4 regions of the Ensifer sp. YR511 genome follow, and region 3 is predicted to be linked to each of the others. Evidence: riboswitches for the same ligand, from Rfam matches in the RefSeq annotation. Region 3 holds a riboswitch; each other region holds the start of a gene.
The links. Region 3 has a riboswitch for cobalamin ahead of bluB (5,6-dimethylbenzimidazole synthase). Riboswitches for the same ligand answer to the same signal wherever they lie in the genome.
Positions count from the first base shown of each region.

Region 1 (7,598 bases), 240 kb from region 3:
GAAGAGCATCGACAGCACGATCGCAACGGCAAGCGCGACGACGCAGAGCGTGACGGTGACGGCGATCTGCGGCAGCGCGTCGGCGTTGAGGCTCTGGAAGAATTGCGGGCCGGTGCGGTAGCCGATGGCAAAGAGGAAGAGCAGGAAGAACGCCTGCTTGACGTCGTTGGAGAGCACAGCACCGGTCTGGCCGATCAGCACGCCCGCCAGCAGGCAGCCGGTGACGGCGCCGATGGTGACGCCGAAGATGGTGATCTTGCCGACCGCGTAGCCGATGCCGAGCGCGAGGAACAGGGCAAGCTCCGGATGCGCCCGCAGGATGCTGAACAGGTGGTCGATCACGCGGCGGTTCCTCCCGGTGCCAAGCCGAAGAAAGCCGCTTCAGCTGGATGATGCGCTGGTCGCTGAGCCGGCGGAAAGAAAGTCGCCAGCCGGAGATGCGGGGATGCTTGTCGGCCGAGGGAAACACTGGCCAGGCGTTGGGGAAGGGCGGCCGGCATGGCTGCCGGCCGCCCGATCGGCTAGCTGATCTTCAGGCCTTTGGCGGCCTGGTAGGTCTGGACGTAACCGCGCGCCACCGAGCGCACGGCGCGGCCGATCTGCGAATAGGCTTCGTCATTGAGGTTGGCGAAGGAGACGCGTGCCGACCAGCTCGGCGCATCGAAACCCGAGCCGTTGAGCAGCACGATGCCGTGGTCCTCGGCAAGCCGGAAGGGAATGTCGAGCGGGTGGATGTTGTCCTTCACCCAGGTGACGACATCCTCGCCGACATATTTGCGCAGCCAGAACTCGAAGTCGATGATACCGTAATAGTGGTCGAAATAGATGCCCGGATTGGACTCGACCCCCATGCCCTCGATCAGGTTCCAGAAGCGCTTGGTGCAGATGGCGATGCAGGCCTTCTGGTAAGCCTTCTCGACGTCCATCAGCTCGACCAGGCCGAAGAGCGTCATCATCACCTGCTGGGGCAGCGACAGGCCGGCGGTGTGGTTCAGGGCCACGTCGCGGCTGTCGGCGACGATGCGGTCGATGAACTTCACCTCGCGCGGCTTCGGCGTCATCGCCTTGTAGCGTTTTTCAAGGAGCTTCTGGATCGGTTCGCCATGGGCCTTGATCTTCTCGTCGAAGATGTTGTCCTCGGCGACGGCAATGACGCCGAGGCGCCAGCCGGTGCAGCCGAAGTACTTCGAATAGGAGTAGACGCCGATCGTGTTGCGCGGCAGATGCCCAAGCAGCGACTGGAAGCCCGGAACGAAGGTGCCGTAGACGTCGTCCGTCAGCACGATCAGGTCGGGGCGCTTCTTGTTGACGAGATCGACAAGGCGCTTGATCGAATCCGGATCCATCGCCACGGCGGACGGGTTGCCGGGGTTGACCAGGAACAACGCCTTCACCTTGGGGTTCTCCAGCGCCTTGATGTCTTCGTCGGTGAACTGGAACCGGTCCTCCTGCTCGGCGCTGACGTTGATGGTCTTGAGATCGTAGTCCTCCAGCTCCGGCATTTCGAGATAGGGCGTGAAGATCGGCGTTCCGAGCGCGATCGTGTCGCCGGCGTTAAGCAGGCGGGCGTTCTTCAGTGCCTTGAAGATGTAGCACATGGCGGCGGTGCCGCCTTCGACCGGGTAAAGGTCGAACTTTGCCTTCGGTCGGTGGCCGGCGCACATTGCCCACATCAGGTATTCGTGGGTGATGATCTCGTTGTGGTGCAGCGCCCGATCGGGAACCGGATAGTTGTCGCCGATGATCGAGTCCGTGAGCTCGTGCACGAAGGCGTCCGCATCGAAGCGGAAGGTGGTGATGGCGTAGTTGACGGCGTCGGAAAGCGTCTTTGCCGGCGGGATGCCTTCATCCTCTTCGTCCCAGTCGGCCGTGTTCTGCAGCAGCTTCTTCGTCCACTTTTCGAACCGCGCGTGGGCGCCGTCCTTCGGCGGCATGCCGGCCACACCGGCCTTCGGGTCGTAATAGGCGCGCTTGGCTTCCGTCAGCGCAAACTGGCCGAGCAGGAAGAAGGCTTCGCGAGCGCGTGTCGCCGTCCAGTTCGGGTTGCCGCGGCCGGCATTGAGGAAAGCCTTGGCGGATTTCTGTGAGCTCGACTTGGCGAGCTTGATCAGTTCGTCCTTGATTTCGAACGGGCTGAGATCGGAAAGGCTGTCGTAGAAATTTCTGTCCAACATGGTCCACACTCCCTGTGATCTATGCATTTTGAACGATGGTCGGCTTCGCCCGTTCGCCTCAGGCGAGCATGATGACGATGACGAGGCCGAAGATGGTCAGCAGCGTGTTTCCGATGGCGTAGGGCATGCCGTAGCCGAGCGCCGGCACCTTGCTCTTGGCCGCCTCCTGGATCATGCCGAGCGCTGCCGTCGTCGTTCGCACACCGGCGCAGGCGCCAAACAGGATCGCCGGGTGGAACTTGAAGACATAGTGGCCGAGGAGCACCGAGGCGATCATCGGGATCGATGTGGCGACCACGCCCCAGATGAACAGCGAAATGCCGACCTCCTGCAGGCCTGCGACAAAGCCCGGGCCGGCGCCGATCCCGACGACGGCGATGAAGATGTTGAGGCCGAGCGTGTTCATCAGCCACAGCGCCGGTGACGGGATGCGGCCGAAGGCGGGGTAGGTGGTGCGCAGCCAGCCGAGCACGAGGCCCGCCAGAAGCGCGCCGCCGGAGGTCGAAAGGCCGATCGGGATGCCGCCGATCGTGATCGTCAGCGCACCGATCATCGCGCCGATGAAAAGCCCCCAGCCGAGAAAGGCGATGTCGGTCGTCTCGACAGGCCGGTCGGCAAAGCCGAGCGCCTTGATCGCCGCTTCGACATGGCGTTTCGCGCCACCGATGGTGACGATGTCGCCGCGCTCGACCGTCGTCCCGGGCAGCACCGGGATCTCGACCAGCGAGCGGATGATCTTGCGGGCATAGACGCCGCGCGCCCAATCCATGGTGCTGACTTCCGCCAGCGTCTTGCCGGCGAGCGCCTTGCTGGTCACGTAGACATCGAGGACTTCGGCTTCCGCGTTGAGCAGCTCCTTGTCCTCGACCTCGAGCAGCTTGTTGTCCAGGTTTTCGACGAGCAGCGAACGCCGGCCCGAAAAGGCGACGACGTCGCCCGGCTGCAGCACGGTGTTGCCATCGGCCTCGATGATCTGGTCGCCGCGCCGCAGGCGCTCGACGAAGACGCGGATCCCGGGAAGGATGTCCTTGACCGGTTTCCCGGTGAGCCCGCTTGCCGCGTCGACGCGATAGGCCCGGAGGCCGAAGTCGTGATAGGCGCGGGTAATGCCGGGCTCACTGCTTTCGCTGCCACCGCCGAGCTTGGCCTCGTATTCGCGGCAGGCCGCCGGAAGGTCGATGCCAAGAAGCTTGGGACCGAGCTGGGCGAGGATGATCGCCGAGCCGATCGTGCCCCAGATATAGGTCACCGCATAGGCGATCGGGATCTGGTCGGCAAAGGTCTTGGCCTGCTCCGGCGTCAGCCCGAGCGAATTGATCTGGTCGGTCGCAACCCCGATTGCAGCCGAGATCGTCTGCGAGCCGGCATACATGCCGGCGCCATAGCCGAGCGGCAGCCCGGCAATCAGCGCGCAGAGATAGGGAACGACGAGGCACAGCACCAGCACGGAGAGCGCAAAGGCGATCTGTTTCGGTCCATCGGTGCTCAAGCCCCGCACGAATTGCGGCCCGACGCCGTAGCCGACGGCGAAGAGGAAAATCAAAAACAGGGTGGATTTCAGGTCGCCGGAAACCTGGATACCCAGCTGTCCGATGAGAACGCCCGCAAGCAGCGTGGCGGTGACATTTCCAAGGTTGAACCCCGCGACCTTGATCGGACCGATGAGGAAGCCGATGCCGAGGGCGAGGAAGACGGCGACAGGCGGATAGGTCCGAAGCGTGTCGACGAAGAAATCAATGGGATTCACTGATGCTATTCCCCTCTGAAAGTTGAGTTGCCGTCACTTCATTTCGGGATCTGCGCGGCTAAGTTGAGCTTGTTTCCGAGGCTTGTCGATGCCCAATCTTAATCCCGGCAATTGTCGCTTCGGTCGTCGAAATTCTCAACGGGCATAGGGTTACGTGAGCGTAACGTATGTTACATTTCAGCGTTTTTGCTTGGGGTTGGGGATCGAGGCCGCCGCGATGTGTCGGTCGCATTCGATCGCAAGACCGCGGCACTGGCCCGGATCGCGATGGCACTTCAACTCTGGTGTTGTAATTCGTAACGTTATCTCCCAACGTGAAGCATGAGGCGTTTTCTCTTGGTTATGCTTGGAAAAGTTGCTGGGCACGGAACGGCGCGTCTTGCTGCTTGCGATAGGGGCGGCAGAACTTCGAGGGCTTGAGAAAAAAGCGGTGTCGTCTCCGCAAGGCGGCCGGTTCGTAAGGTGACGAGGAGGGGAAGCAATGATGGACGAGGTTATCCGAAGGCTCGGCGCACTTGGCGTTCAGCTCCCGACGCCGCCGAGGCCGCTCGGCGCCTACCGCGCGGTGATCGAGGCGGGTGAGATGCTTCATGTTTCGATGCAGGGGCCATTGCTGGACGGGCGCTTCGTGCATACGGGGCTGCTCGGGCGCGATGTGACCATCGACGAGGGGCGCAAGGCCGCAGAGTTGGCAGTGCTCAACGCGCTGGCGCAGATCCATGAGCATCTCGGCCGTTTCGAGCGTATTCGCCAGATCGTCCGGCTGGAGGGACATGTCGCCTGCACTGAGGATTTCCTGGAGCACCCGAAGGTCCTCGACGGTGCTTCCGAGCTTCTGGCGGCCGCCTTTGGCGAAAGGGCTGGCCATGTTCGCTCCGTCTGCGGCGTGCGCAACCTGCCGGGCAACGCCTCTGTCGCGGTGACGCTGACGGCCGAACTCTTGCCGCCGGAGTTCTGAGGTAGCACGGCACGTCTTTTAGCGGAAAGGTGGTCGCTATCGCGGGCGTCGGATTGTGTCCGGCGCCCAATTTTCGGCTTGCGCTACGTAATGTTATTTTATAACAAATCTCGCATGACGAAACGCCGCATGTTGATAGATCCCTCCCGCCTGTGTCGTGCGGTTGTCTCATCCGCCGATTCATGCGAGGAAGGCGTTGATGGTGCTGCGTCCGCGACAATGCGGAAGCGGCTGAAAAGGGAACACGGAACGGACGACCCTGATGGGGCCGAGACCGTGGCTGCCCCCGCAACTGTGAGCGGAAAGCGCATTCACACCATGTCACTGGTCGAAGACCGGGAAGACGTGGATGCGCCACGACCCGCGAGCCAGGAGACCTGCCATCGAACCGATCAACCACAACGGACGGGGTGTTCCGATGGAAAAGAACTGGCTTTCATACGACGGTTTTCCGTCCTCTTGCCGTTTCGCCATCTCTTGCCGTCAGTCCGGCGGAGGGCAGGAATGGCTGAGCCGAATTTCCGACAGCACAAGATAACGGTCTGCACCGATTGCCGCTTCACCGGCGGCCCATGCGTGCCCGGTGCCGAGCTGATCAAGCGGCTCAACCTGAGCATCGCAGCGCTCGGCGCACCGCTCGATCGCGACTTCTCGATCGCCGGAACGGTCTGCATGGCGGCCTGCACGCGGCCCTGCACCATCGCCTTCCAGGCAACGGGGAAGGCGACCTATCTCTTCGGCGACGTCTCGCCGGAAGAGGACATCGACGATCTCGTGCGCTTTGCCACAACCTATGCCGAGCGTGGCGATGGCATGACGCGGGCGGCGGAACGGCCGCGCGGGCTGAAAGGCAAGACGCTTGCCCGCATTCCCGCGGCGATGCTCGTCTCCGAAGATCTTGGCGGGCACTTCCAATGAGGTCGCGCAGAGGAACGAACCCATGAGCTGCAACGCGACGGGTGCAGCCCTCACGGTCGAGGGCCTTCGCTGGGGGCCGCGTTCGGGCCTGACGCTGGTCAACGACATCGGCTTTGCGATCGCGGCCGGCAGCCGGCTTGCGATCCTCGGGCCGAATGGCGCCGGCAAAACCTCGCTTCTGCGCTGCCTCTACCGGGCGGTGCAGCCGAATGCCGGCCGTGTTTCGGTCGATGGCGTCGATCTCTGGTCGATCTCGGCCCGCGAGGCGGCAAGGACAATCGCCGTCGTCTTGCAGGAGATGCCCGGCGATTTTCCCTTCAGCGTGCGCGACGTCGTGATGATGGGACGCATTCCGCGGCGGGAGGGCTTGAGCGGCTGGAACGATTTCGACCGCGAGCGGGTGCAGCATGCGCTCGCGCATCTCGATCTTGCCCATCTTGCCGGTCGCCAGTTCTCGACGCTTTCGGGCGGTGAGAAGCAGCGGGTGCTGATCGCCCGCGCGCTGGCACAGGAACCGCGCATCATCATCCTCGACGAGCCGACGAACCATCTCGACATCCGCCACCAGCTCGAAATCCTCGAGCTCTTGCAGACGCTGAAACTGACAATCGTCTCGACGCTGCACGACATCAATCTCGCCGCCGAGTTTGCGACAGATGTCGCGATCTTGACCACCGGGCGGCTGACGGCCTTCGGCCCGCCCGAAGAGGTGCTCAGCCCCGGCGAGCTTTCGGCCGCCTTCGGCGTCACCGCCACCGTTCACAATGCCGCTGCCGGCGGCGCCCGCTTTTCCTTTTCACTTCCTCGACAGGGATCGATTTCATGAAGATCAATATTGCCCCATTTTCCCTTCTTTTCGTGCTTGCCGCCGCCACGCCGGCGCTGGCCTATCCGGTCACCGTCAAGAGCTGCAACCGCGAGGTGACCTTCGACGCGGCGCCGAAGCGCGCGATCGCCAACGACGTCAACCTGGTGGAGATGATGCTGGCGCTGAGGCTCCAGGACCGCATGGTCGGCTATACCGGCGTCTCCGGCTGGAAGACGCTGGACGAGAAGCTGCGCGAAGGCGTCAAGGAACTGCCGGAGCTTTCGGAGAAATATCCGACCAAGGAAGTGCTGCTCAACGCCGATGCCGATTTCCTCTTTGCCGGCTGGAACTACGGCATGAAGGTCGGCGGCGAGGTCACGCCCGAGACATTGGCGCCCTTCAAGATCGGCGTCTACGAGCTGACCGAATCCTGCATCCACGTGATGGCCAAGCAGAAGCCTGATATGAACGACATGTTCGTCGATCTTCTCAATCTCGGCCGCATCTTCGGCGTCGAGGATCGCGCCGAGACGCTGGTTGACGGCTATCGCCGCCAGCTTGCCGAGATCACCAAGGCGAACGCCGGCAAGGCTAACCCGACGCGGGTCTTCGTCTATGATTCCGGCGAAGAGAAGCCGTTTACTTCCGGCCGCTTCGGCATTCCGACGGCGATGATCGAGGCCGCCGGCGGCGCCAACATCATGGACGACGTGGAAAAGAGCTGGGTGGAAATCTCCTGGGAACCGGTGATCGAGCGCAACCCGGAAGTGGTGGTCATCGTCAACTACGGCGAGGTGAAGGCCGAGGACAAGATCGCCTTCATGAAGAACAATGCAGCCTTCAAGAATGTCGATGCCGTCAAGAACGATCGCTTCGTCGTGCTCGATTATGTCGAAGCGACGCCAGGCCCGCGCAACATCGACGCCATTGCCAGGCTTGCCAAGGCCTTTCAGGGCGAGGGCCTGTAAGCGATGCTGGCTGAGGATGCGTCGC
Region 1 is NZ_FNGR01000001.1:371,077-378,674, reverse strand. It holds gene BLU15_RS01820 (aspartate:alanine exchanger family transporter) at 1-342, opposite strand, end outside; gene BLU15_RS01815 (bifunctional aspartate transaminase/aspartate 4-decarboxylase) at 522-2,174, opposite strand; gene aspT (aspartate-alanine antiporter) at 2,233-3,921, opposite strand; gene BLU15_RS01805 (RidA family protein) at 4,403-4,879, shown strand; cobalamin riboswitch at 5,063-5,279, shown strand; gene BLU15_RS01800 (DUF1636 family protein) at 5,384-5,797, shown strand; gene BLU15_RS01795 (ABC transporter ATP-binding protein) at 5,820-6,623, shown strand; gene BLU15_RS01790 (ABC transporter substrate-binding protein) at 6,620-7,573, shown strand.
Region 1: another riboswitch for cobalamin. It lies ahead of BLU15_RS01800 (DUF1636 family protein); the one in region 3 lies ahead of bluB (5,6-dimethylbenzimidazole synthase).

Region 2 (7,598 bases), 170 kb from region 3:
ACTGGCTGGACGGAACCTTCGAGTTCCAGGCGATCTGAACGAAATTGGGCTTGCTGAAAATATACAGCATGGACATGAACCTTGAGAGGCCGGAGGCCTATCCTCCGGGGCGTGTTGCTATGCCGCTGATATAGGAGTGCGCTGCAAAAAATTGAATGCCAAACTCGCCACGCCATGTCGCATTCTGGCTATCGGCCGCGACATTTTCGACAAGCCTTGCGAAAGCGCGAAACAATGCGTGAAAGGGCTTTGTCAATTGCGGCGAAATCGTGTCGAAACAGACCTTTGCCGCTGCCCGTTTCAGTGTTACCGATGGCCGCATGACACGCAGGATCATGTTGCAGGGAACCGGCTCGGATGTCGGAAAATCGGTATTGGTGGCGGGGCTCTGCCGGCTTGCCGCCAATCAGGGCCTGAAGGTCCGGCCGTTCAAGCCGCAGAACATGTCGAACAACGCCGCCGTTTCCGACGACGGCGGCGAGATCGGCCGCGCGCAATGGCTGCAGGCGCTGGCCGCGCGCGTGTCGTCGTCGGTGCACATGAACCCGGTGCTCCTGAAGCCGCAGTCGGACGTGGGCAGCCAGATCGTCGTTCAGGGCAAGGTCGCCGGGCAGGCTAGGGGGCGGGAATATCAGGCGCTCAAGCCCAAGCTGCTGGGCGCCGTCATGGAGAGTTTCGAACAAATATCGGCCGGTGCCGATCTCGTGGTGGTCGAAGGCGCCGGCTCGCCGGCCGAAATCAACCTCAGGCCCGGCGACATCGCCAATATGGGCTTTGCGACACGGGCCGACGTGCCGGTCGTGCTGGTCGGCGACATCGACCGCGGCGGGGTGATCGCCTCGCTGGTCGGCACGCATGCGATCCTGCCCGAGGAAGACCGGCGCATGGTGACCGGCTATCTCATCAACAAGTTCCGCGGCGACGTCACGCTGTTCGACGACGGCATTGCCGCCATCGGCGGCTACACCGGCTGGCCCTGCTTCGGCGTCGTGCCGTGGTTGAAGGCGGCGGCACGCCTGCCTGCCGAAGATTCCGTCGTACTGGAGAAGCTGACGCGCGGCGAGGGGCGGGCGCTGAAGGTTGCCGTCCCGGTGCTGTCGCGCATCGCCAATTTCGACGACCTCGATCCGCTCGCCGCCGAACCGGAGATTGATCTCGTCTTCGTGCGGCCTGGCAGTCCCATTCCGGCAGACGCTGGCCTCGTCGTCATTCCCGGGTCGAAGTCGACCATCGGCGACCTCATCGATTTCCGTGCGCAAGGGTGGGACCGTGACCTCGAACGTCATGTGCGCCGGGGCGGCCGGGTCATCGGCATCTGCGGCGGCTACCAGATGCTCGGCCGGCGCGTCACCGATCCGCTCGGCATCGAGGGCGGCGAACGTGCGGTCGAGGGTCTCGGGCTGCTCGAGGTCGAGACCGAGATGGCGCCGGAAAAGACGGTGCGCAACAGCCGCGCCTGGTCGCTGGAGCATGATGTGGCGCTCGAAGGCTACGAAATCCATCTTGGCAAGACGCAAGGTGCGGACTGTGGCCGGCCGTCGGTGCGCATCGACAATCGCGCCGACGGCGCCCTTTCGGCCGATGGCCGCGTGATGGGCACCTACCTGCATGGGCTCTTCACCAGCGACGCCTATCGCGGCGCGCTGCTCAAGAGTTTCGGCATCGAAGGCGGCGCCAACAACTACCGCCAATCGGTCGATGCGGCGCTCGACGATGTCGCGAACGAGCTGGAGGCTGTGCTCGATCGTCGCTGGCTGGACGAGTTGCTCAGGCACTAGGGACGCGGCAAGGGTCAGCCAGCAGGTCCCCGGGGGAACTACGCTGCGACATCGTGCTCCTCGCTTGCGGCTTCCCAGACTTCCCGCGCGGCATCCAGGTTCATCAGGGCAATCCCCAAGCCGACAATCAGGTCCGGCCAGGCCGACTGCCACAGGTAGGCTGTCGCCAGACCCGCGGCGATGATGGCCACATTGGCGAAGGCATCGTTGCGGGCCGAGAGAAATGCTGCCAGCGTGAGGCTGCCGCTCGTGTGACGGTAGGCGACGAGCAGATAGGCGCAGAAGAGGTTGACCACCAGCGCCCCAAGTCCGGTCAGGGACAGGGCAAAGGGCTCTGGCGGGACCGGATCCATGAACTTCGCCCAGGCCGTCCAAAGGAAGGCCAGCGCCGGTACCAGCAGAATGAACGCCATCGCCAGGCCGACTCGCGCGCGGGTTCGCGTCGTCCAGGCCAGAGCAAAGAAAATCAGCATGTTGACGGAGGCGTCTTCGAGCAAGTCGACGCTGTCGGCCATGAGGGACGCCGAGCCGATGGAAAGCGCGACAAGGAGTTCGACCCCGAAATAGCCGAGGTTCAACAGGGAGACGATGAGGACGACGCGGCGCAGGTCGGTATCCACTCGAAAAGTTCCTTTTCTGGCGAGATTCGCCCCCGGCACTTTGACACACGTGTTAGCAGCAGGTTGCTATCCATAGCATTAGGTTTCGACATCGGTCCCGCTCACACCGCCGTCGTGCCTGACGCCCGACAAATCGTCGCGTGGCGCAACTCGGCCGGGGAGGCGTCGCATGCGTCGATTGACTTTGGGCTGCCCGCTTCCTAATCATCAGGTGTTGGATGGTTCCCCCTTGTCGTGGCGATCTGGGGGAATAATTGGGAATGTGACGGATGGACCCAAATCGGGCATCCTTATCGCAGCCGACCCCGCGACTGTAGAACGGTCAGGGTTCGCCATCGGGTTTGGTGCCGGGCTGTCGGCCGGTTGCACGGGCAATCGGGGCAGGTCGGGGATCAAGCCGGAAAAGCCACTGGCGTGGCATCGTGATCAGCCGGGTTTGGACGCCTCTTCTTCTACGAATCGTCCGCCTTTCACGATGTCCCTCACAGCACCCATGCGTCGGAGACGACGCGCAAAGGTTCGCTGTGGCACCGGAAAGACGCCGGGAAGGTGAGGCGGGCCGCTCGGGCCCTGACATCGGAACCTTGCCCTTTAAGGGCGAGGCGATGTTCGGCCCGTGACGCCGTGAGCCAGGAGACCTGCCATCCGGCACGGGCATTCCGCCCGAGGGGACTTTTGTCTCCAACGCCATCACGGAGGTTGTTTTGGCTCGCAGATGTTTTCAAGAACGCGCCCGTGGCGCGTCCGATGGCTTTTGCCACCGACGGCTGATTTGGGAATGTTGAGGCAGCCACGATGAGCAGTCTCAGCGCCGGGCCCGTGCTGGTCCTTGGCGGCGCCCGTTCCGGCAAGTCCAGCTTTTCCGAGAGGCTCGTCGAAGCGTCCGGCTTCACCATGCATTATGTCGCCACGGGCCGCGCCTGGGACGACGAAATGCGCGAGCGCATCGACCATCACCGGACGCGCCGCGGCGAGGGCTGGACGACGCATGAGGAGCCGCTCGATCTCGTCGGCATCCTCAGACGCATCGATGATCCCAGCCATGTGGTCCTGATCGACTGCCTGACGCTATGGGTAACCAATCTCATGCTGGAAGAGCGCGACATGACGGCGGAGTTCGCCGCCCTTGTTGCGTATCTGCCTGAGGCGCGGGCGCGCCTCGTCTTTGTTTCCAATGAGGTCGGCCTCGGCATCGTGCCCGAGAACCGCATGGCCCGCGAGTTTCGCGACCATGCCGGCCGGCTTCACCAGATCGTTGCGGAGAAATCCGCTGAAGTTTACTTTGTCGCGGCCGGTTTGCCGCTGAAAATGAAGGGTTGATCCATGACCACTGCGAGAGCCAACCAGGGCAAGATCCCGGCGACCGTCATCACCGGCTTCCTCGGCGCCGGCAAGACGACGATGATCCGCAACCTGCTGCAGAACGCCGACGGCAAGCGCATCGCGCTGATCATCAACGAGTTCGGCGATCTCGGCGTCGACGGCGATGTCTTGAAGGGCTGCGGTGCCGAGGCCTGCACCGAGGACGACATCATCGAGCTTACCAATGGCTGCATCTGCTGCACCGTGGCTGACGATTTCATCCCGACCATGACGAAGCTGCTCGAGCGTGAAAACCGCCCTGACCACATCATCATCGAAACCTCGGGCCTTGCCCTGCCGCAGCCGCTGATCGCCGCTTTCAACTGGCCGGATATCCGCAGCGAAGTGACCGTCGATGGCGTCGTCACCGTGGTCGACAGCGCCGCCGTTGCCGCTGGCCGCTTTGCCGACGACCACGACAAGGTCGATGCGCTGCGCGTCGAGGACGACAATCTCGATCACGAAAGCCCGATCGAGGAGCTGTTCGAGGATCAACTGACGGCTGCCGATCTCATCGTTCTCAACAAGACCGATCTGATCGATGCCTCCGGCCTCAAGGCCGTGCGCGACGAGGTGTCTTCGCGCACCAGCCGCAAGCCGACGATGATCGAGGCGAAGAACGGCGAAGTCGCCGCTGCCATCCTGCTTGGCCTCGGTGTCGGCACGGAAAGCGATATCGCCAACCGCAAGTCGCATCACGAGATGGAGCACGAGGCAGGTGAGGAGCACGATCACGACGAGTTCGACAGCTTCGTCGTCGAGCTCGGTTCGATCGCCGATCCGGCCGCCTTCATCGATCGCCTGAAGGGCGTAATCGCGGAGCACGACGTTCTGCGCCTCAAGGGTTTTGCAGACGTGCCCGGCAAGCCGATGCGCCTCCTGATCCAGGCGGTCGGCGCCCGCATCGACCAATATTACGACCGCGCCTGGGGCGCTGGCGAAAAGCGCGGTACGCGCCTCGTCGTCATCGGCCTGCACGACATGGACGAGGCGGCGGTGCGCGCTGCGATCACCGCGCTCGTGTAGATCGTTCTTTGAATGAAATGATCTAACGCATTGAAATGATGCAGTTCCGGATGGAGAACGCTTTTAGCGTTTTCGTTCGGAATTGCCCCAACGGACAAGACGAATGCATCTGCTTCTCGCCCAGAAAGGAACGATCGCCGACGGCAACGAGGCGATCGACCTTGGGCAAACGCCGGCCGATATCCTTTTCCTATCGGCCGCCGACACCGAGCTCTCCTCGATCGCCGCGGCTCACGGCCGACGCGACGGAGGCTTGAGCCTGCGCATCGCCAGCCTGATGAGCCTGATGCACCCGATGTCGGTCGACACTTACGTCGAGCGCACGGCGCGTCACGCCAAGCTGATCGTCGTCCGGCCGCTCGGTGGCGCCAGCTATTTCCGTTATCTGCTGGAAGCCCTGCATGCGGCTGCCGTCACCCATCGTTTCGAGATCGCGGTTCTGCCGGGTGACGACAAGCCGGATCCGGGGCTGGAGCCTTTCTCCACCGTCGCAGCCGACGACCGCCAGCGCCTTTGGGCTTACTTCACCGAAGGCGGCTCGGACAATGCCGGGCTGTTTCTCGACTATGCGGCCGCACTGGTCACGGGTGCGGAGAAGCCGCAGCCGGCAAAGCCCCTGTTGAAGGCCGGCATCTGGTGGCCGGGTGCTGGCGTGATCGGCGTCAGCGAATGGCAGTCCCTTGTTCAGGGACGGATGGTAGCGAGGGAGGGATTCGAACCCCCGACGGTTGGGATCTGCTTTTACCGCGCGCTCGTGCAGAGTGGCGAGACACGGCCGGTGGAGGCGCTGATCGATGCGCTGGAGGCTGAAGGTGTGCGGGCACTGCCGGTGTTCGTCTCAAGCCTCAAGGATGCCGTTTCCGTCGGCACGCTGCAGGCGATTTTTTCCGAGGCCGCACCCGACGTGGTGATGAACGCCACTGGCTTTGCGGTCTCGTCGCCCGGTGCCGACCGTCAGCCGACGGTGCTGGAATCGACCGGTGCGCCGGTGCTGCAGGTGATTTTCTCCGGCTCGTCGCGGGCGCAATGGGAAACGTCGCCGCAGGGGCTGATGGCGCGCGACCTCGCCATGAACGTGGCACTACCCGAAGTCGATGGCCGCATCCTTGCGCGCGCCGTCTCCTTCAAGGCGGCGTCGATCTATGACGCCAAGGTGGAGGCCAATATCGTCGGCCATGAGCCGCTCGAAGACCGGGTGCGCTTTGCCGCTGATCTTGCCGTCAACTGGGCGAAGCTGCGCTGGGCAGAGCCCGCCGAGCGCCGCATTGCCATCGTCATGGCCAACTATCCGAACCGCGACGGTCGCCTCGGCAACGGTGTTGGGCTCGACACGCCGGCCGGTACCGTCGAGGTGCTTAGCGCCATGGCGCGGAAAGGCTATGTGGTCGGTGAGGTTCCCGCCGATGGCGACGCGCTGATCCGCTATCTGATGGCCGGGCCGACCAATGCGGCGAGCCATGACCGCGAAATTCGCGAGCGTATTTCGCTGAACGATTACAAGACGTTCTTCGATTCGCTTCCGAAACAGATAAAGGATGAAGTTGCCGGTCGCTGGGGCGTGCCGGAGGCCGATCCCTTCTTCCTCGATGGCGCCTTCGCGCTGCCGCTCGCCCGCTTCGGCGAGGTGATCGTCGGCATCCAACCGGCGCGCGGCTACAACATCGATCCGAAGGAAAGCTACCATTCGCCGGACCTCGTGCCGCCGCATGGCTATCTCGCCTTCTACGCCTTCCTGCGCCAGCAGTTCGGCGCGCAGGCGATCGTGCACATGGGCAAGCATGGCAACCTCGAATGGCTGCCGGGCAAGGCCCTGGCGCTGTCGGAAACCTGCTATCCCGAAGCGATCTTCGGGCCGCTGCCGCACATCTATCCCTTCATCGTCAACGATCCGGGCGAAGGTACGCAGGCCAAGCGCCGCACCAGCGCCGTCATCATCGACCACCTGACCCCGCCCTTGACGCGCGCCGAATCCTACGGCCCGCTCAAGGATCTGGAAGCGCTCGTCGACGAATATTACGACGCCGCCGGCGGTGATCCGCGCCGCCTCAGGCTGCTCAGCCGCCAGATCCTCGATCTCGTGCGCGACATCGGCCTCGACAGCGACGCAGGCATCGACAGGGGCGACAGCGACGACAAGGCGCTGGAAAAGCTCGACGCCTATCTCTGCGACCTCAAGGAAATGCAGATCCGCGACGGCCTGCACATCTTCGGCGTCGCGCCGGAAGGGCGGTTGTTGACGGACCTCACCGTAGCGCTGGCGCGCGTGCCCCGCGGTCTCGGCGAGGGCGGCGACCAGAGCCTGCAGCGGGCGATCGCAGCGGATGCGGGGCTGCGTGGGTTCGCTATTCCCACCTCCGCGGGGGGTAGCCCCGCACGCGACGCCCAACCCTTCGACCCGCTCGACTGCGTCATGTCCGACACCTGGACAGGCCCGAAACCGTCCATCCTCGCTGACCTCTCGGACGCCCCCTGGCGCACCGCCGGCGATACGGTCGAGCGCATCGAGTTGCTTGCCGCAAATCTCGTGTCGGGTGAACTGGCTTGCCCGGACCACTGGGCCAACACCCGCGCCGTGCTCGGCGAAATCGAAACGCGCCTGAAGCCGTCGATTTCAAACTCGGGTGCCGCCGAGATGACCGGCTTCCTCACCGGTCTCAGCGGCCGCTTCGTCGCCCCCGGTCCATCGGGCGCGCCGACGCGCGGCCGGCCGGATGTGTTGCCGACGGGGCGCAATTTCTACTCCGTGGATAGCCGCGCGGTGCCGACGCCGGCTGCCTATGAGCTCGGCAAGAAATCGGCCGAGCTTCTGATC
Region 2 is NZ_FNGR01000001.1:298,618-306,215, reverse strand. It holds gene BLU15_RS01440 (hypothetical protein) at 1-70, opposite strand, end outside; gene BLU15_RS01435 (cobyric acid synthase) at 321-1,778, shown strand; gene BLU15_RS01430 (cation efflux transmembrane domain-containing protein) at 1,817-2,398, opposite strand; cobalamin riboswitch at 2,601-3,059, shown strand; gene cobU (bifunctional adenosylcobinamide kinase/adenosylcobinamide-phosphate guanylyltransferase) at 3,194-3,718, shown strand; gene cobW (cobalamin biosynthesis protein CobW) at 3,722-4,786, shown strand; gene cobN (cobaltochelatase subunit CobN) at 4,890-7,598, shown strand, end outside.
Region 2: another riboswitch for cobalamin. It lies ahead of cobU (bifunctional adenosylcobinamide kinase/adenosylcobinamide-phosphate guanylyltransferase); the one in region 3 lies ahead of bluB (5,6-dimethylbenzimidazole synthase).

Region 3 (7,598 bases):
GCTGGGTATTCGCGGGCTGGCCTTTGTTCCGCTCAACGAGCGGCCTGCAGGCAGTGCCTATGCGTCTGTCGGGCGCTGCTCCGATTCGTCCTGTCTCGTGGCCGCCTGGGTGCCGAAATCGCCCGGTGGGTTCGTCCGCGCGGAGCTGTTGCCGAGCGTCATTATCATGGCGATCGTCGCAGCACTGCTGATGGCCTTCGTGGCGCTGCGGTTCTCGACGCTCTTTGCCGCCCTGCAGCAGAGCGAGGCGCTGAACCGGCACCTTGCCAAGCACGATCGCCTGACGGGGCTGATGAACCGCAGCGGCTTCGACGATATGCTGGCGGCAGCCCTGTTGCGGGCATCGACGCATCCGTTCACGCTCGTCTATGCCGACCTCGATGAATTCAAGGAGGTCAACGACCGCCACGGCCACGCCGCCGGCGATGCCGTGCTGGTGGCCATGGCCGAACGCTTTCGCAACCGGGCTGGCCCGAAGGGCACGGTCGCGCGGCTTGGCGGTGACGAATTCGCGGTCATTCTCGGCGATTGCAGCGAGGCCGACGCCCGCAGCCTGACGGCCGGCCTGATCGCCGACGCGCAGACGCCGGTCGCTTTCGAGGGCCAAATGCTCGTTGTCGGCGGCAGCGCCGGCATCGCCTTTGCGCCGCGGCATGGCCTGACGGCACGCCAGTTGCTGCTGGCTGCGGACGAAGCGCTCTATCTGGCCAAGCGGCGCGGCCGCAACCGCTTCGAAACGGCGGACGACATGGTGTTACCGGCCGAAAAGAACGACGGCCAGTCGGCGGCCTGAACGTTACCCGCGGATCGGCAGCAGCGTTACTCCGGGACATTGTAGGGCGTGATCACCACCACGGCGGAGAGCTGCGGGCCGATTGCCGGCGCCTGGGCGCCGGGCCGCAGCATCATCGTGCGAAAGGCGGTGCGCGCATCGGTCCTGAGGTCGTGATGCAGCACGAAGTGAATGCGCCGTTCCCGCAACAGCGCCAGATTGTCCTCGTCGAGATCATGGGCGATGTAGCGCGCGCAGTGACGTTCGAGGCGCTCGAAGGCTGCAAGGACGGAGCGGTTGCCGCCACCGATCGAATAGGCCGCGTTGATATCGGGATTGGCCGAGAGCGCCGCGTGAGCCAGGCGGCCGGTTTCGCTGTCGCGGCCGTGGCCTTCGCTGATCTCGACGATCCGGATTGCCGGATAGCGCTCGCGCAACACCCGGCGAAAGCCGATCTCGCGTTCCTCCTCACCACGAAAGCGGCCGCTCGAAAGGGTCACCAGCACAGTTGCCGGCGCGCCGGAAAAGCGCTCCCCGAGGAGGTAGGCGGCCGTTTCGCCCGCCGCCCGGTTGTCGGCGCCGGCATAGGCCGTCCGCTGGGAATGGGGCAGGTCGGTTACCAGCGTCACGACGGGCGTGCCGCCCATCTCGAAACGGGCGACTGCGGCGACGATCTCGGGCACGTCCGGCGCCTTCAACACCAGGCCGTCGGTCCCGCGCAGCCGGATTCGGTCGAGCAGTTGCACGATCTCCTGTGGGCGCATCGTCTCGGCGAAGTGGAACCGGCAGCGAAAGACGGTGGGCGCGAAGGTCATCGCCTCGCTCTCGAAGGCGCGACGCACCGCATCGGTGAAGCGTTGTGGCGACTCCATGACGATATCGATCGCAAACTTGCGCCCCTGGATGTCGAGGCCGGCCTGCTGCTTCTCCAATTCCTCGATGGCTGCGCGAACCCGGGCCTCCGTCTGGCGGCGCACGCCCGGCCGCTCGTTGAGCACGCGATCGACGGTCGCGGTGCTGAGCCCGGCCTGAAAGGCGATGTCCTTGACCAGAAACGGATGGGCCATCGCCTTGCTCTCCTGATGGATTTTTGATGGATTCTTGCTCTATATCATGTTTTGCCGCCGCCTATAGTCGTGTTCATCAGGATGTTCCAGAGGAGGAAACGCGATGAAGACCGACAACAAAGCGCGCCAGCGGATCGACCGCGTCTGGCTCACCGAAGAGGCTTGCGATCTCGAATCGTTCCGGGCGGAAGTCGAACGCCAAACCAGCCTGTCCGACTACCCCCATGCTTCCGGCTGCGAAAAGAATATCCTGATCTATGACAGCGCCGCGCTGATTGCGGCGTGCGGCGATGCCGAGGCGCGGCGTTCTGTTCTGGCGGAGATCTGCGAGGTACTGGCGACCGGGCCTGGCGTGGCGGTTTTCAAGCGCGCCTTTGCCGATACGACAGCAATCGACGTCGCAAGCGGGGTCTTTGACGCTATCATCGAAGAGCAACATCGCAGCAACAGCGGCGGCGGCGATCACTTCGCCAAACCCGGCGCCAATGACCGCATCTGGAACTCGCTGGAAAAGCACTGCCTGAACGCGCCGGAGAATTTCGCCTCCTATTACGGCAATGCCGTCATAGCGCTCGTCAGCGAGGCTTGGCTCGGGCCGAACTACCAGATGACGGCGCAGGTCAATCGCGTCAATCCTGGCGGTGCGGCGCAATCGGCGCACCGGGATTATCACCTCGGCTTCCAGACCGCGGCCGTGATCGAGCAGTATCCGGCGCATGTGCACAAGCTTTCACCGGTGCTGACGCTGCAGGGGGCGGTTGCCCATTGCGACATGCCGCTCGAAAGCGGACCGACGCTGTTCTTGCCCTATAGCCAAACCTATGTGCCGGGCTATCTGGCGCTCAACCGGCCGGAATTCCGCGCCTATTTCGACGCACACCACGTGCAGCTTCCCCTTGAAAAGGGCGACGTTGTCTTCTTCAACCCGGCGCTCTTCCATGCCGCCGGCACCAACCACTCCCGGGATATCCGCCGCGTGGCCAACCTGCTGCAGGTGTCTTCGGCCTTCGGTCGCGCAATGGAAACCGTTGACCGACTGACCATGAGCGCGACGCTCTATCCGGCCTTGCGGGCCTTGCTGGCGGGCGGGACGCTGACGCAGGCGGAAGCGGCCAACGCGATCTCCTCCTGTGCCGAGGGCTATTCGTTCCCCACCAATCTCGACCGGGATCCGCCACTCGGCGGGTTGGCGCCGAAGACGCAGGCGCAGTTGATGCGCGAGGCTCTCACTGCGGGGACGGGCGAACAAGAGTTTCTCTCGGTGCTGGAGGCGCAGGCGAAGCGCAAGCTGAGCTGACGAGCGAGTTACAATTTGACAGGCTCCCGGTGTGTTTCAGCCGGGAGCCGCAGCCGTTTCAAACGATCATTTCCGAGGGAGGAATTCGATGAGTGGACAATTGCAAGGCAAGATCGCCATCGTCACCGGTGGTACGCAGGGACTGGGCGCGACGATTGCTGGCCTTTTCGCCGAGCGCGGCGCTGAAGGCATCGTCATCTGCGGCCGCAACGCCGCCAAGGGGCGGGCGAAGGCCGAGCAGATCGGCAAGGCAAGCGGCGCGAAAGTCGTCTATGTCGAGGCCGATCTGGAAAAAGTAGAGGACGCCCGCAAGGTGGTCGCCGCTTGCGACGCGGAATTCGGACGGGTCGATGCGCTGGTCAACGCCGCAGCTATCACCGACCGTGGCACGATCCTCGACACCACGCCCGAACTCTTCGACCGCATGTTCGCGACCAATGTGCGCGCGCCGTTCTTCCTGATGCAGGAGGCGGTGAAGATCATGCGGCGGGAGAAGACCGAGGGCACGATCGTCAACATCGGCTCGATGTCGGCGATGGCCGGCCAGCCGTTCATTGCCGCCTATTGTTCGTCGAAAGGCGCGCTCGAAACGCTGACCAAAAACACGGCCTATGCGCTTCTTCGCAACCGCATTCGCGTCAACGGGCTGAATATCGGCTGGATGGCGTCCGAAGGCGAAGACCGCATCCAGCGCGAGTTTCATGGCGCGGCTGCCGATTGGCTCGAAAAGGTGGCGGCCGACCAGCCTTTCGGTCGGCTCGTCGATCCGGCTGAAGTGGCGCGGGCCTGCGCCTATCTGTCGTCGGCCGAGTCCGGGCTGATAACCGGATCGGTGATTTGCTTCGATCAGTCGGTCTGGGGCGCCTATGACGACTCGCCGCATCCGGTCGCTCCGCTTTGAGGCGGAGGCAAACGACTAAGCTCGACAGTAGCCGGCGGAAAGTGGCGCGCCATGTCTCGACCGGGTTGGCGCGCTTGTCTTTCTCAAACGGCTGTGCACTTAGTGCCGTCGTCAGGTGCCCGCGAAAGCGGGAGAATCGGGAATCCGGTGTCATTCCGGAACGTGCCCAACGCTGTGACGGGGACGATCGCCTCTAAGAGAGCCTTGAGTTGATTCAAGGTTTTGCCACTGGATCTTCAATCGATCTGGGAAGGCGAGGTGATCGGTTGAACCGAAGTCAGAAGACCGGCCTGGCGAGATAGACCGAACCCCGCGTGGACGGCGGGAGGTTTTCGCATTGTTGGGGATCGAACGATGCTGACTGAACCGAAGGGCGGCCTTGCGGCTGCCGGCGCCTTTTCGCTGCCAGAGCGGGAGGCCGTCTACCGTGCCATCGAGACACGTCGCGACGTGCGCGATGAATTCCTGCCCGCGCCATTGCCGGATGATCTGATCGGGCGCCTGCTGGCCGCTGCGCACAGCGCCCCGTCCGTGGGCTTCATGCAGCCGTGGAACTTCGTGCTGGTGCGGGCGGAAGAAACGCGTGAGCGCGTCTGGCAGGCGTTTCGCCGCGCCAATGACGAGGCCGCGCTGATGTTCGAGGCGGAACAACAGGCCAAGTACCGTGCGCTGAAGCTGGAAGGCATCCGCAAGGCGCCGCTCAGCATCTGTGTCACCTGCGACCGCACGCGCGGCGGTGCCGTCGTACTCGGGCGCACCCACAATCCGCAGATGGACGTCTATTCCACCGTCTGCGCCGTGCAAAACCTCTGGCTTGCGGCGCGGGCCGAAGGGGTGGGCGTCGGCTGGGTGAGCATTTTCCACGAGGCCGAGATCAAGGCGATTCTCGGCATCCCAGATCATATCGAGATCGTTGCCTGGCTCTGCCTCGGCTATGTCGATCGCCTCTATCAGCAGCCGGAACTCGCCGTGAAGGGCTGGCGCCAGCGCCTGCCGCTCGACGAGCTGGTTTTCGAAGACGGATGGGGACGCAGCAAGGAGAAGGCGTAAGGCCTCGTCCGATCAATTCTGGACCGGCTGATAGGCCGGTCCCTTCGGATGCTTGAGGTCGATGGCGGTTTCTTCCTGCGGCAGGTAGGTCGGGCCGACGACGCGAACCTTGTTCTTCGACGGATCGTAAGGCCGCTCTTCGGCCGGCGCCTTGGCGGTATTGCTCGCCGCTTCCGGCTTCTTGGTCTCGATGACGATGATCGACGACTGGTCGTCACCGATCTTCGTTCCGTTTGCCTTCGGTGTGGTCGAGGCGGTCTGGGGTATCTGGCAGCCGCACTGGCCGGGTTTTCCGACGGCGCGGGTGCGATAGGCAAAGGCGTTGGGCATTTCGGTATAGGGACGGCCGGTCACGGCCGAGACCATCTTGTCGCTCTCTTCCGTGTTGAGGTCGTGAAAATAGAGCTCGGTCTCAGCCCCCGGGCAGCGCGCCCGACAGGCCTGCTCGTCGCGCGGGAAATCGGCCGGCGTCGCATCCGAAGAAACCGGGAAAAAGGCGCCGTCGCAGGTGCGCACGCACATGGTTCTGAGCGTGCCGCTATAGTAGCGCTCCTGCGGCGCGTAGCCGTCTTCGCCTCGGCCGAGCATCGGGCCGTAGGCGTCTTCCGGCGGCAGGTCGGCAACGATGTTGCGGTGGCTTTCCGGCACGTCCGGTTCCACGCTTGCGAACTCCTCGCGGTCGCCATAGCAACCGTTGATCTCCAGCGCGGCGAGGATGCGTCGCCGGCTGTCGTCGCTGCCGCCGGCGACGATCTGCTCGCGCTCGGACTTCAGCATGCGCAGATTGTCTTCCATCTCGGCGATCAGGCTGTTGAGGCCGTAGCAAGTGTCGGGGTCGCCGCCGTCGAAGCCAATGGCGTTGCCGCCACTGCAACCCGCGCGGCGGCGGTCGTTCTTTGCCCGCCGCAGCTCGATATTCTGCCGCGAGATCGCGCTTGCGTAGTCGCGCGCATCGGCATTGCTGGCGACGTAGTCAGGCAGTTGCGCGAGCCGCGCGTTCAGTCGGTCGCAGGCCGTCGATGCCAGTGACGGACCGGCACCGATCAGAACCAGAGGCACAAGGGCCGCAGCGACGTGTTTCATGCGCGTGAACACGGGCGAAAGTCTCTTCCTGTTGCCAGGTCGGCGCCGACCTTCTGCGGGTGGCTGCCAGCGGCATTCCTGTTTCGCCTCCATCATAGAGCTTGTCGGTGATCGTGCAACGACAAGCGACGGTTTGCGTTAACAGCGCAGATCGACTGATGCGCTTAGGCGGCGCGGGCGGTTTCCAGCGACATCGGACGTTCGAGCACGGTACCTTCGATGGCAGCGACCGCCTTCATCCGCGTGAGCAGATCCGGCGTTACTTCCCAGGCGACGGCAACCGCGAAAACGGAGCCGATGCGATGCGGTTCGGCGATACGCTCGCCCGGGCATCCCATGCGCCGGAACATGCGCTCCAGGAACACATCCGTCACCGTGACGATGTGGCTGATGCCGGAAGCAAGGCCCAGCTCGCCGACGCCGCACATCAGTTCGGCGGCCGCGACCGTCACCTGGTTCGAGGCGCGGTCCTGCGAGATCTCGGGCTCGATGCAGAAGCGGCTGGATTCCCAGACCGAAGCGCTGCGGATTTCCGGATTATCGCCGAGCAGGATCGGGAAGGTATCGTCCAGCATGTTTGGGCCGAGTGTCGGCAGGAGGCGAAGCGCGCCGCGCAGCCGGCCGGTATCGGGCGCATAGGACAGGACGTAGAGCGGGTTTGCCTGGTCGTAGTTGTCGATTTCCCAGTCGCCTTCGGTCTGCACGTCCCATTTCAGGAAGTCGTGGAAGACGCGCTTGCGCAACCGGAACATGTCGTCGACGGCCGCCGGGTGTTGTGCGCGGGTCTTTCCGTTCAGGATCCTGATCATCGTTTTCTCCATCCGAGTTTGGGGATGGGGCGATGCTGTCAGGCTCGCGGCGGTTGCGTAACTGTCGCTAGCGACAGTTCAAATGCGCGATATTTGCCACTAGATTTCGAGGGGTTTCGGTGGAGGCGTATTGTCGGGTGTCAAACGGAGGGTATCAGAGCGTGTCGTACGGCCTGTGCCACAGCCTGAGTGTTGGAAACGACATTCAGCTTGCGTCGCGCATTGGTCATGAAGAAGCGCACGGTGCGCTCGGAAATGCCGAGGATCGTGGCGATTTCCCAATAGCTCTTGCCGGCGGCGGCCCAGGTCAGGACCTCGGTCTCGCGGCCGGTCAACCGCATCTCTCGGGTCGAAATGCTGCCGGCCATGGCGCCGTGCTCCAGCATGGCGGCATGGAAGAGATTGGCGGCCAGCTGGAAATCGCGCAGGTGATGGCGGCGATAGGTCGTCCATTCGCCGGCTGTCATGTTGACGTTGATTGCGAGCAACGCCATGCGCCCGGCGGGCGAGGGCAATGGCAAGGCGACGCCCTCAGTGGATATGCCGATTTCCTGGGCTGCCTGGAACAACGGTTCGCATTCCGGGAAGCGATGCCGCGCCATCGTCCATTCCACCGGCC
Region 3 is NZ_FNGR01000001.1:132,797-140,394, reverse strand. It holds gene BLU15_RS00650 (diguanylate cyclase domain-containing protein) at 1-793, shown strand, start outside; gene BLU15_RS00645 (LacI family DNA-binding transcriptional regulator) at 820-1,839, opposite strand; gene BLU15_RS00640 (phytanoyl-CoA dioxygenase family protein) at 1,943-3,136, shown strand; gene BLU15_RS00635 (SDR family oxidoreductase) at 3,225-4,037, shown strand; cobalamin riboswitch at 4,134-4,346, shown strand; gene bluB (5,6-dimethylbenzimidazole synthase) at 4,392-5,087, shown strand; gene BLU15_RS00625 (DUF2865 domain-containing protein) at 5,100-6,170, opposite strand; gene BLU15_RS00620 (acyl-homoserine-lactone synthase) at 6,335-6,979, opposite strand; gene BLU15_RS00615 (helix-turn-helix transcriptional regulator) at 7,120-7,598, opposite strand, start outside.

Region 4 (7,598 bases), 740 kb from region 3:
CGACAATCTGACGCGCAAAGGTTGCGGGGGCATCGTCCGGTCTAGCGAGGCTACTTGTCGAGCTCCGGATAGACCCGGTCGAGGAAGCCCGGCCGCAATTTCTCGCCGATCAGGCAATCGGGCGCCGGGAAGGCATCGACATAGCGTATGGTCGGCGGCGGTGGCAGGCCGCTGACTTCGAGCACCAGTTTCTGGCGGATCGCGATGGAGAAATCTTCGGGCTCGTGCACCGGCAGCACGAAGGAGCCGGGGCCGCCGATGACACATTCGGCATAGTATTGGTCAAGCGGGCCGGTCGAAACCGACGGGCGGATGAGGATGGCAAGCCCGTTGATGGTGATGCCGCGCGTGATCGCGATCTCGCGGGCTGGAAGCACCGGCGGGCCGATGTTGTTCGGCCCGTCGCCGGAGATGTCGATGACCCTTCGCACGCCGCTGAACGCGTTGGAATCGATCAGCGCCGTGCCATAGGTGATGGCGTTGGAGATGGAGGTGCCGCGGCGTGTGCCGACCGGCCGCGCTTCGATCAGCTTGGCGAAGGCGTCGGCGTCGGCGGCATTGTCGATGACCTTCCAGGCGACAACGGAGGACTCGTTCACCGTTCCGGCCCATTCGAAATAGCCGATGGCGATCTTGCCCAGCTGGCCGCTTTCGACCGCATCAAGGAAGTCGCGATGCCGGAGTGCCTCGACATAGCCGGCCCGCTGGATGCGGGCCTCGTCGAGATCCATCGAGCCGGACATGTCGACCGCCAGGATCAGTTCGACGTCGACATTCGTCGCCTCGGCGGTCGATGGGCTCGGGCCACCACTCAATGAAAGGAGTAACGCCAACACGCTCAACATCGCTTCAACCAGTCATTGCGCGCGGTCAGATTAGAAGACTGTAACACAAGATTGGATTTCGGCGACCGTTTGGGTGTAGTTGGCCTTCACTAAAGAGTGATTTTGCCGGTTCCTGCATGAGGCCGGATGTCGGACAGGAAAGGCGAAATGCCGCAGCGTACGGAAAATACTGAGCGATTTCAGATTGATCGATTGCAGCAGGCGGCGTTCGGGTATTTCCTCGAACATTCGGATCCGGTCACCGGACTGATCGCCGACACCGCGTTGCCGGGCGCGCCGGCGAGCATCGCTGCGACCGGCTTCGGCCTTTCCTGCTATCCCATCGGCGTCGAGCGCGGCTGGCTCTCGCGCAGCGATGCCGCGCGGCGGGTGGCGACGACGCTGCGCTTCCTTGTCCAAAGCCCGCAGTCCCGCCACCGGCAGGCGACCGGCTATCGCGGCTTCTACCATCACTTCCTCGACATGCGGACCGGCGAGCGCACCTGGCAGAGCGAGCTTTCGACCGTCGATACGGCGCTGCTGATCGCCGGCTGCCTGACCGCCTCTGCATATTTTTCCGGTAGGGATGCGGACGAATGCGAGATCCGCGCTCTTGCCGATCGGCTCTATGCGCGGGTGGACTGGCGCTGGGCGCTCAATCGGGGCGACACGCTGACGATGGGCTGGCGGCCGCCGGGGCGGTTCTTGAAGCATCGCTGGCGGGGTTACAGCGAAGCGCTGCTGCTCTATGTGCTGGCACTCGGCGCGCCCGGCCATTCGATCGAACCGGAGCACTATGCGGCCTTTGCCGAGGGCCATGACTGGATTCCCGTCGACGGCCGGCCGCATCTGCATGCGGCGCCACTCTTCATCCATCTCTTTCCGCAGGCCTGGCTCGATCTGCGCGGGCTTTCCGACCGGCCGATGCGGGAGCGGGGGACGGACTATTTCGAGAATACCCGACGCGCCATCGCCTTGCAGCGGGACCATGCGCGCTCCAATCCCGGCGGTTTCGCCGGATATGGCGAGGACCTGTGGGGCCTGAGCGCCTGCCATGCGCCCCGCGGCCGGCTGCGGCTTGCGGATGGGCGCCAGCAGCGGCTTTTCGGCTATGTGAACCGCGGCGCACCCTACGGCCTTGATGACGGCACGCTCGTGCCCTGGGCGCCGCTTGCCTGCCTGCCGTTCGAGCCGGATGCGGCGCAGGCCTCCCTGGTGCATATGGCAGACAGTTATCCGGGACTTTTGAGCGAAGGGCGCTTTCCCGGCGGCTTCAATCCGAGCCTGGCCGCCGGCGCAGGCCCGGAGGGCTGGATCGATGCGCGTGTCGTCGGTCTTGACCAGGGCATCGTTGTCATGATGATCGAGAACTGGCAAAGCGGCCTTAGCTGGGCGCTGATGCGCAGCATGCCGGCGATCCGTCTCGGCCTTGAGCGGGCGGGCTTCGACGGTGGCTGGCTGCAGGAGGGGGAAGGCGCGTGTGGTAATCCGCCCGCATCCCGCGCCAGAGGATGAGAATGGACGACGGAGACGGCATGCGCTTGAACGACCACCGGCCGACAGCGGAGACCGCGGCGTTTGCGCCGCAGGCGCTGGCCGTCGCCGACCATCTGCGTGCCCAGTTTCCCGAGGCTGCCGTCTCGCTCGGGCCGGCGGCCAGTGATTTCAGCGCGCCGGGCGACTTCTGGGCTGCGGGCAGCGCTGGCCTTGAGGCGGGGCTCGCCTATCAGGATTTCTTCGGGGTCGGCATGACCGACCGGATCCGGGCGGCGCATCTGATCGCCTTCTATAGCCGCCAGCTGAGCGTAGTCCTTGGCGCGTTCCATCTCGGCGCCGGGTTGCAGGCGGAGGTGGCCGGCATTCGTTTCGAGGATTGGACGCGGCTTCACCGTGGCGTCGAAGTCGCGGGCAAGCGCTATCATTTTCGCTTGCATCCGCCGGCGACGGAGCGCCAGGGTGGCCAAGGCGTCAGCGCATTCGAACAGGGCTTCATCGCCCATCTGGCACCCGTCGTTGCGGTTCTGAAAGCGCGAGCAGGGCTGTCGAGCGGGGCGCAATGGCGGCTCGCGGCTGATGCCCTGGCCGGTGCGTTCCTGGAAATCGGCCGCGCGATCGGCGACGAGGCGCGCGGCATGGCCGAGGCGCTGGCGATCGTCAAACGACCGGGTTCGCGGCTCTACTCAGAGGAGCTCTGCTACGAGCAGATCGCGGCTCTCGATCCGGCAAGCGGCGCTGAGCTGTCGCGCCAGTATCGGATCCGTTGCGGCTGCTGTCTCTACTTCAAGACGGAAGGGGGCAGCTTCTGCGACACTTGCGTGCTGCTGGAGCCGGAAGATCGCCGCGCGCGGCTGGCGGCGCATCTCATGCAAAACGGCGGGACCTGAACCCCGCCGTCGCTTTGCTGACGATCTGTGATCAGTGATCACTGTGCCTTGACGAAGCGCTCGTTGATGAAGCCGGAGACGACGCCGAGCACGATCCAGAAGGCAAGCGTGGTGGCGAGTGCGGCAACCGCAAACTCGGCGCCGAGCACGGCCGGAACGTTGCTGGTGATATCGAGCGGCTGCGGCGCACCGTAGACATGGGGTGCTGCGATCGCCACCAGGCCTGCGACCTTGGAGACGATCTCCTCGCGCAGGACGACGAGATAGAGGCCGACGGCGGAGAGCGCCACGGTCACCAGCCACCAGGTCTGGCGGTCGCCGAGTTCGGCTGCCGGAAAGCCCGGCAGTTCCGGCGGTAGACCGATCGCCGGCAGCATGTGCACGGCAAGCCAGCCGCAGGCGCCCCACAGCGCGCCGTTCCTGAGCGTGATCGGGTAGCCGATCACCAGGCTGACGCCAGCGAGCAGCAGGCCGAAGCCGGAACCTGTCACGAGGTTCGCCATCAGCGTGCCGGAGAAGCGGCTCATGCCGAACATGATGCCGCCTTCCTCATGCTCGCCCTCATGGGCATAGGCCGGGGTGATCGGCGACAAAGCGTCGAGGAAAGCGCCGAACGGCGACACGGCTTTGAGCGACGAATGCTGGTCGTGGTTTTCTGCGGCCGGCTGTGCCGCACCCGGCTGGGCGGCGGGCTGTTCGGTGGCGGCCGGTGCCTCGCCTTCGAATTCTTCTGCATGCAGGATCAGCGGTGTGACGCGCAGTTCCTGGGCGCCGGTCATGAAGACACCGGCAATCAATCCAGCCACGATCGCGGCCAGAAGCGTTCTGACAATCATCTTGAAATCCCTCGATAACGACAAAAGCCACGCCCTGTGGCGTGGTCCTTGAGCCTTCCCATTTTCCCTATGCTGCGGATGGCCTTCGCGCGCCGGAAAAACCGGGATGCACGCAGGCCTCCATCCGGCTCGGGCCGGATGCGTTCAGGTCCGCAGATTGTTCGATGCGGAACGTTGTTCACGTTCCGGCGCATCGGTCAGTGGCAGGGGAAGCCGTAGGAGTGGCGGGTGTCGTGCGCCGTGTCGTGCAGCACTGCCGAGTTGGCAAGGCCGGCGCCAAAGACGAGGAATGCGCCGATGAAGAGCGCGATGACGCCAGCGGTCAGACGATCGCTGAGGGAGAGCGGGGTGCTCGAAATGGTAGACGTAGCCATGACAACCTCCGTGATGGCATCGGGAAATTCCCGGTTGGGCCCTATGCCCGTATCGAGTGGCAGGTTTCCTGGCTCACGGCGTTGGGCTCGATGCCCTCGATCTGCCTCGCCTTCCCAGCTCGGCCGCCCTCTCGCGGTCTTGCCAGTGGCTTCTTCCGGATCGCTCCGGAACGGTGGATCGACGTCGCTCTACAGTCGCGGGGTCGGCCGTGATTTGAATGCCCAGCTTGGGTCCATCCGTCACATTCCCGTTTACTCCCGAAACACGTTCGCGTCCCGGGAACCAATCGATCCCAGATGATTAGGATTGTGTCATGGAGTTGTCAATTGAGTGCGCGCCGCCGCGCGGTCCATCCGCGACAAAATCCTTGATGGTCATGCGTTTGTAGGCTTCGACGATCTGGTCACCCTCGGCCCGGTCGACCGAGACTGCAAGTCGCATGGTGCAGTCGCCGAGATGCATGATCAGGAAGGCGGCGCTGTCGATCTCTTCGCGCGGCGTCTCCGGCACAAGGCAGGCCCAGACATCGGCAAGCAGCTTTCCGCCGGCGCGGCTTTGCGCAAGATCGATCTCGCGCAGTGCCTTGTCGGCCTGCATCGCCGACCAGATGTCGCGCATGACCGGCTCGGCGAGGAACATGTCGTAGTAGATGTCGAACAGCAGCGAGAAGGCGTCGCGCAGTTCGGCTATCGACGTGACCTTTGCCAGTTCGGCCGCGATGCACTCGTTGCAGACCGCATTGTAGCGCTCGGCCAGCGTGCGCACGATTGCCGCCTTGTCGGGGAAGTACTGATACAGCGAGCCGATCGAAATCCCCGCCTTTTCAGCGACTTCGCTCATGCGCATGGCGTCGCTGCCCTTCTCCTGGATGAGCGCCGTCGCGCAGGCAAGGATCTGCTCGACGCGCTCGCGGCTGCGCTTCTGGCTCGGCGTCCGGCGCAGCGCAGGCTCGTCGTCGGCGGGAAGCGTGGCGGGACTTGCATCTGGAATCATGAGTAATGCTCACATTTTGACTTGACTCCTAAAATACGAGGATTTATCACATTTGCAAATGTGAGAGATGCTCATGTTTGTTGGTGGAACCTCAGGAGGAAACGATGTCTCAGAAAGTCACACTGGTTTTGGGCGGTACCGGCAAGACGGGGCGGCGGGTGGCCGATCGCCTTCGGGAGCGGGGCGTAGCGGTCCGCATCGGCGCCCGTTCGGCGTCGCCTTCCTTCGATTGGACGGATGAGGCGACCTGGACGCCCGCCCTTGAAAATGTCGATCGCATCTATGTCTGCTACCAGCCCGATCTGGCGGTGCCGGGCGCCGTCGAGGTCATCGCCAAGTTCTCGAGCCTTGCCGTTCGCTCCGGCATCAAACGGTTGGTGCTCCTGTCGGGCCGCGGCGAGGACGAGGCGGAAGCCTCCGAGCGTGCGCTGCAGGCCTCCGGCGCCGACTGGACGGTCATCCGGGGCAGCTGGTTCTTCGAGAACTTCGACGAAGGCTTCCTGGCCGACGGCGTGGTGAGTGGTTCGGTCTTCCTGCCGGTGGACGAGGTCACCGAGCCCTTCGTCAGTTGCAACGACATTGCCGACGTGGCGGTTGAGGCCCTTCTGGACGATGCGCATATCGGCAAGGTCTATGCCTTGACCGGCCCGCGCCTGATGACCTTTGCCCAGGCCGTCGCCGAGATCGCCGCGGCCGCCAACCGTCGGATCTCTTATCAGGCCATTCCGGTTTCCGACTTCGCAGCGCATCTCAAGGCGGACGGCGTGCCGGATGACTATGTCGAACTCATCCGCTATCTCTTCACCTCGGTGCTCGACGGACGCAATTCCAGCATGACGTCCGATGTCGAGCGCGTGCTTGGGCGGCGTCCGCGCGACTTTGCAGATTACGCCCGGGAAACCGCAGCAACTGGTGTTTGGAGTCTTGCCGCATGATCCCGTTGATCCCCGCTCTGGCGTTTGCCGCCGCGATCGGTTCCGGCCTGATGGCCGGGCTGTTCTTCATCTTCTCGGTTTGCATCATGCAGGCCCTGTCGCGGCTGCCGCCGGAGCAGGGGATCGCCGCGATGAACGCCATCAATGTCGTGATCCAGAACCCGATCTTCCTCAGCGCCTTCATGGGCACGGCGCTGCTCGCCCTGGCGCTCGTCGTCGTCGCCTTCATCTCGGGGGGCGAGGGCAGGTGGTGGCTTGCCGCCGGTGGCATTGCCTATGTCGGTGGCGTGCTGCTGGTGACCATTGTCTTCAACGTGCCGATGAATGACGCACTCGCCGCGGCAGCCCCCGGTCAGGCGGCGACCGATCTCTGGCGTGAGCGCTATCTGACCGATTGGGTCTGGTGGAACCACGTGCGCACATGGGCCTCGATCGGCGCGCTGGCGTTTTTCGTTCTCGGTTTCGCCCGAGCCTGACGAAAAGCGCCGGCAAGTCGATCCTTGCCGGCGCCTGCACGCGTCCTGACCTTCAAGCCCATCCCGCCGTCAGGGCTTCGGAATACGCGCGTCGTATTGCGCTTCAAGGTCGGCAAACTTGCTCCAGAAGGCTGCCGGCTTTTCGCCTTCGAGCAGAGCGCGCAAAATGTCGAGGTGCACGTGCCAGCCGGCGGAGAAGCTGGTCATGACCGCGCGGTCGGCGATGCGCTTATGGGTGACGACGAGCAGCACCTTGTCGCCGCGGGGGCTGAGCTCGAAGCGGACCTCCGACGGGGTGCCGGTCTCTTCGTTCCAGGTATAGGCCAGTAGTCGTGGCGGCTCCCAGGCGAGCACGTGGCCGTAATTGCGCACCTCGCCGGCGTGCTCGGCGTATTTCTGCGGTGGCCGATCGTCCTCCGTCGTCAGTTCCGAGTGGCGGAAGACGTGCTCGACCTCGGCCCCTTCCTTCGATCCGATCGTTCCGGACGCCATCCAGAGCCGGCGCTTGCTTTCCTCCGTCAGATAGGACCAGACCCGCTCGATCGGGCCGGGAAGCAGGCGCTCGATGCGCACCGCGTCCGGTGCGACGACACGGCCGTAGTCGGCGCCGGCAAAGGCTGTGGCAGACGAAGTCATGGCTTTTCCTCCGGATCAGTTTGGATTGTGGCGTCTTCGGCGAGAAGCAGCGCCTCGAGTGCGTCGATGCGGGGGCGCCAGAAGGCTTCGTAGTGGCGCATCCATTCCATGCCTGCATGCATCGGCGCGGCATCGAGCC
Region 4 is NZ_FNGR01000001.1:876,287-883,884, reverse strand. It holds gene BLU15_RS04370 (DUF1194 domain-containing protein) at 51-845, opposite strand; gene BLU15_RS04365 (glucoamylase family protein) at 993-2,339, shown strand; gene BLU15_RS04360 (ferric iron reductase) at 2,342-3,208, shown strand; gene BLU15_RS04355 (CbtA family protein) at 3,247-4,044, opposite strand; gene BLU15_RS04350 (CbtB domain-containing protein) at 4,242-4,418, opposite strand; cobalamin riboswitch at 4,459-4,721, opposite strand; gene BLU15_RS04345 (TetR/AcrR family transcriptional regulator) at 4,720-5,412, opposite strand; gene BLU15_RS04340 (NAD(P)H-binding protein) at 5,517-6,347, shown strand; gene BLU15_RS04335 (anthrone oxygenase family protein) at 6,344-6,823, shown strand; gene BLU15_RS04330 (SRPBCC family protein) at 6,893-7,459, opposite strand; gene BLU15_RS04325 (ArsR/SmtB family transcription factor) at 7,456-7,598, opposite strand, start outside.
Region 4: another riboswitch for cobalamin. It lies ahead of BLU15_RS04350 (CbtB domain-containing protein); the one in region 3 lies ahead of bluB (5,6-dimethylbenzimidazole synthase).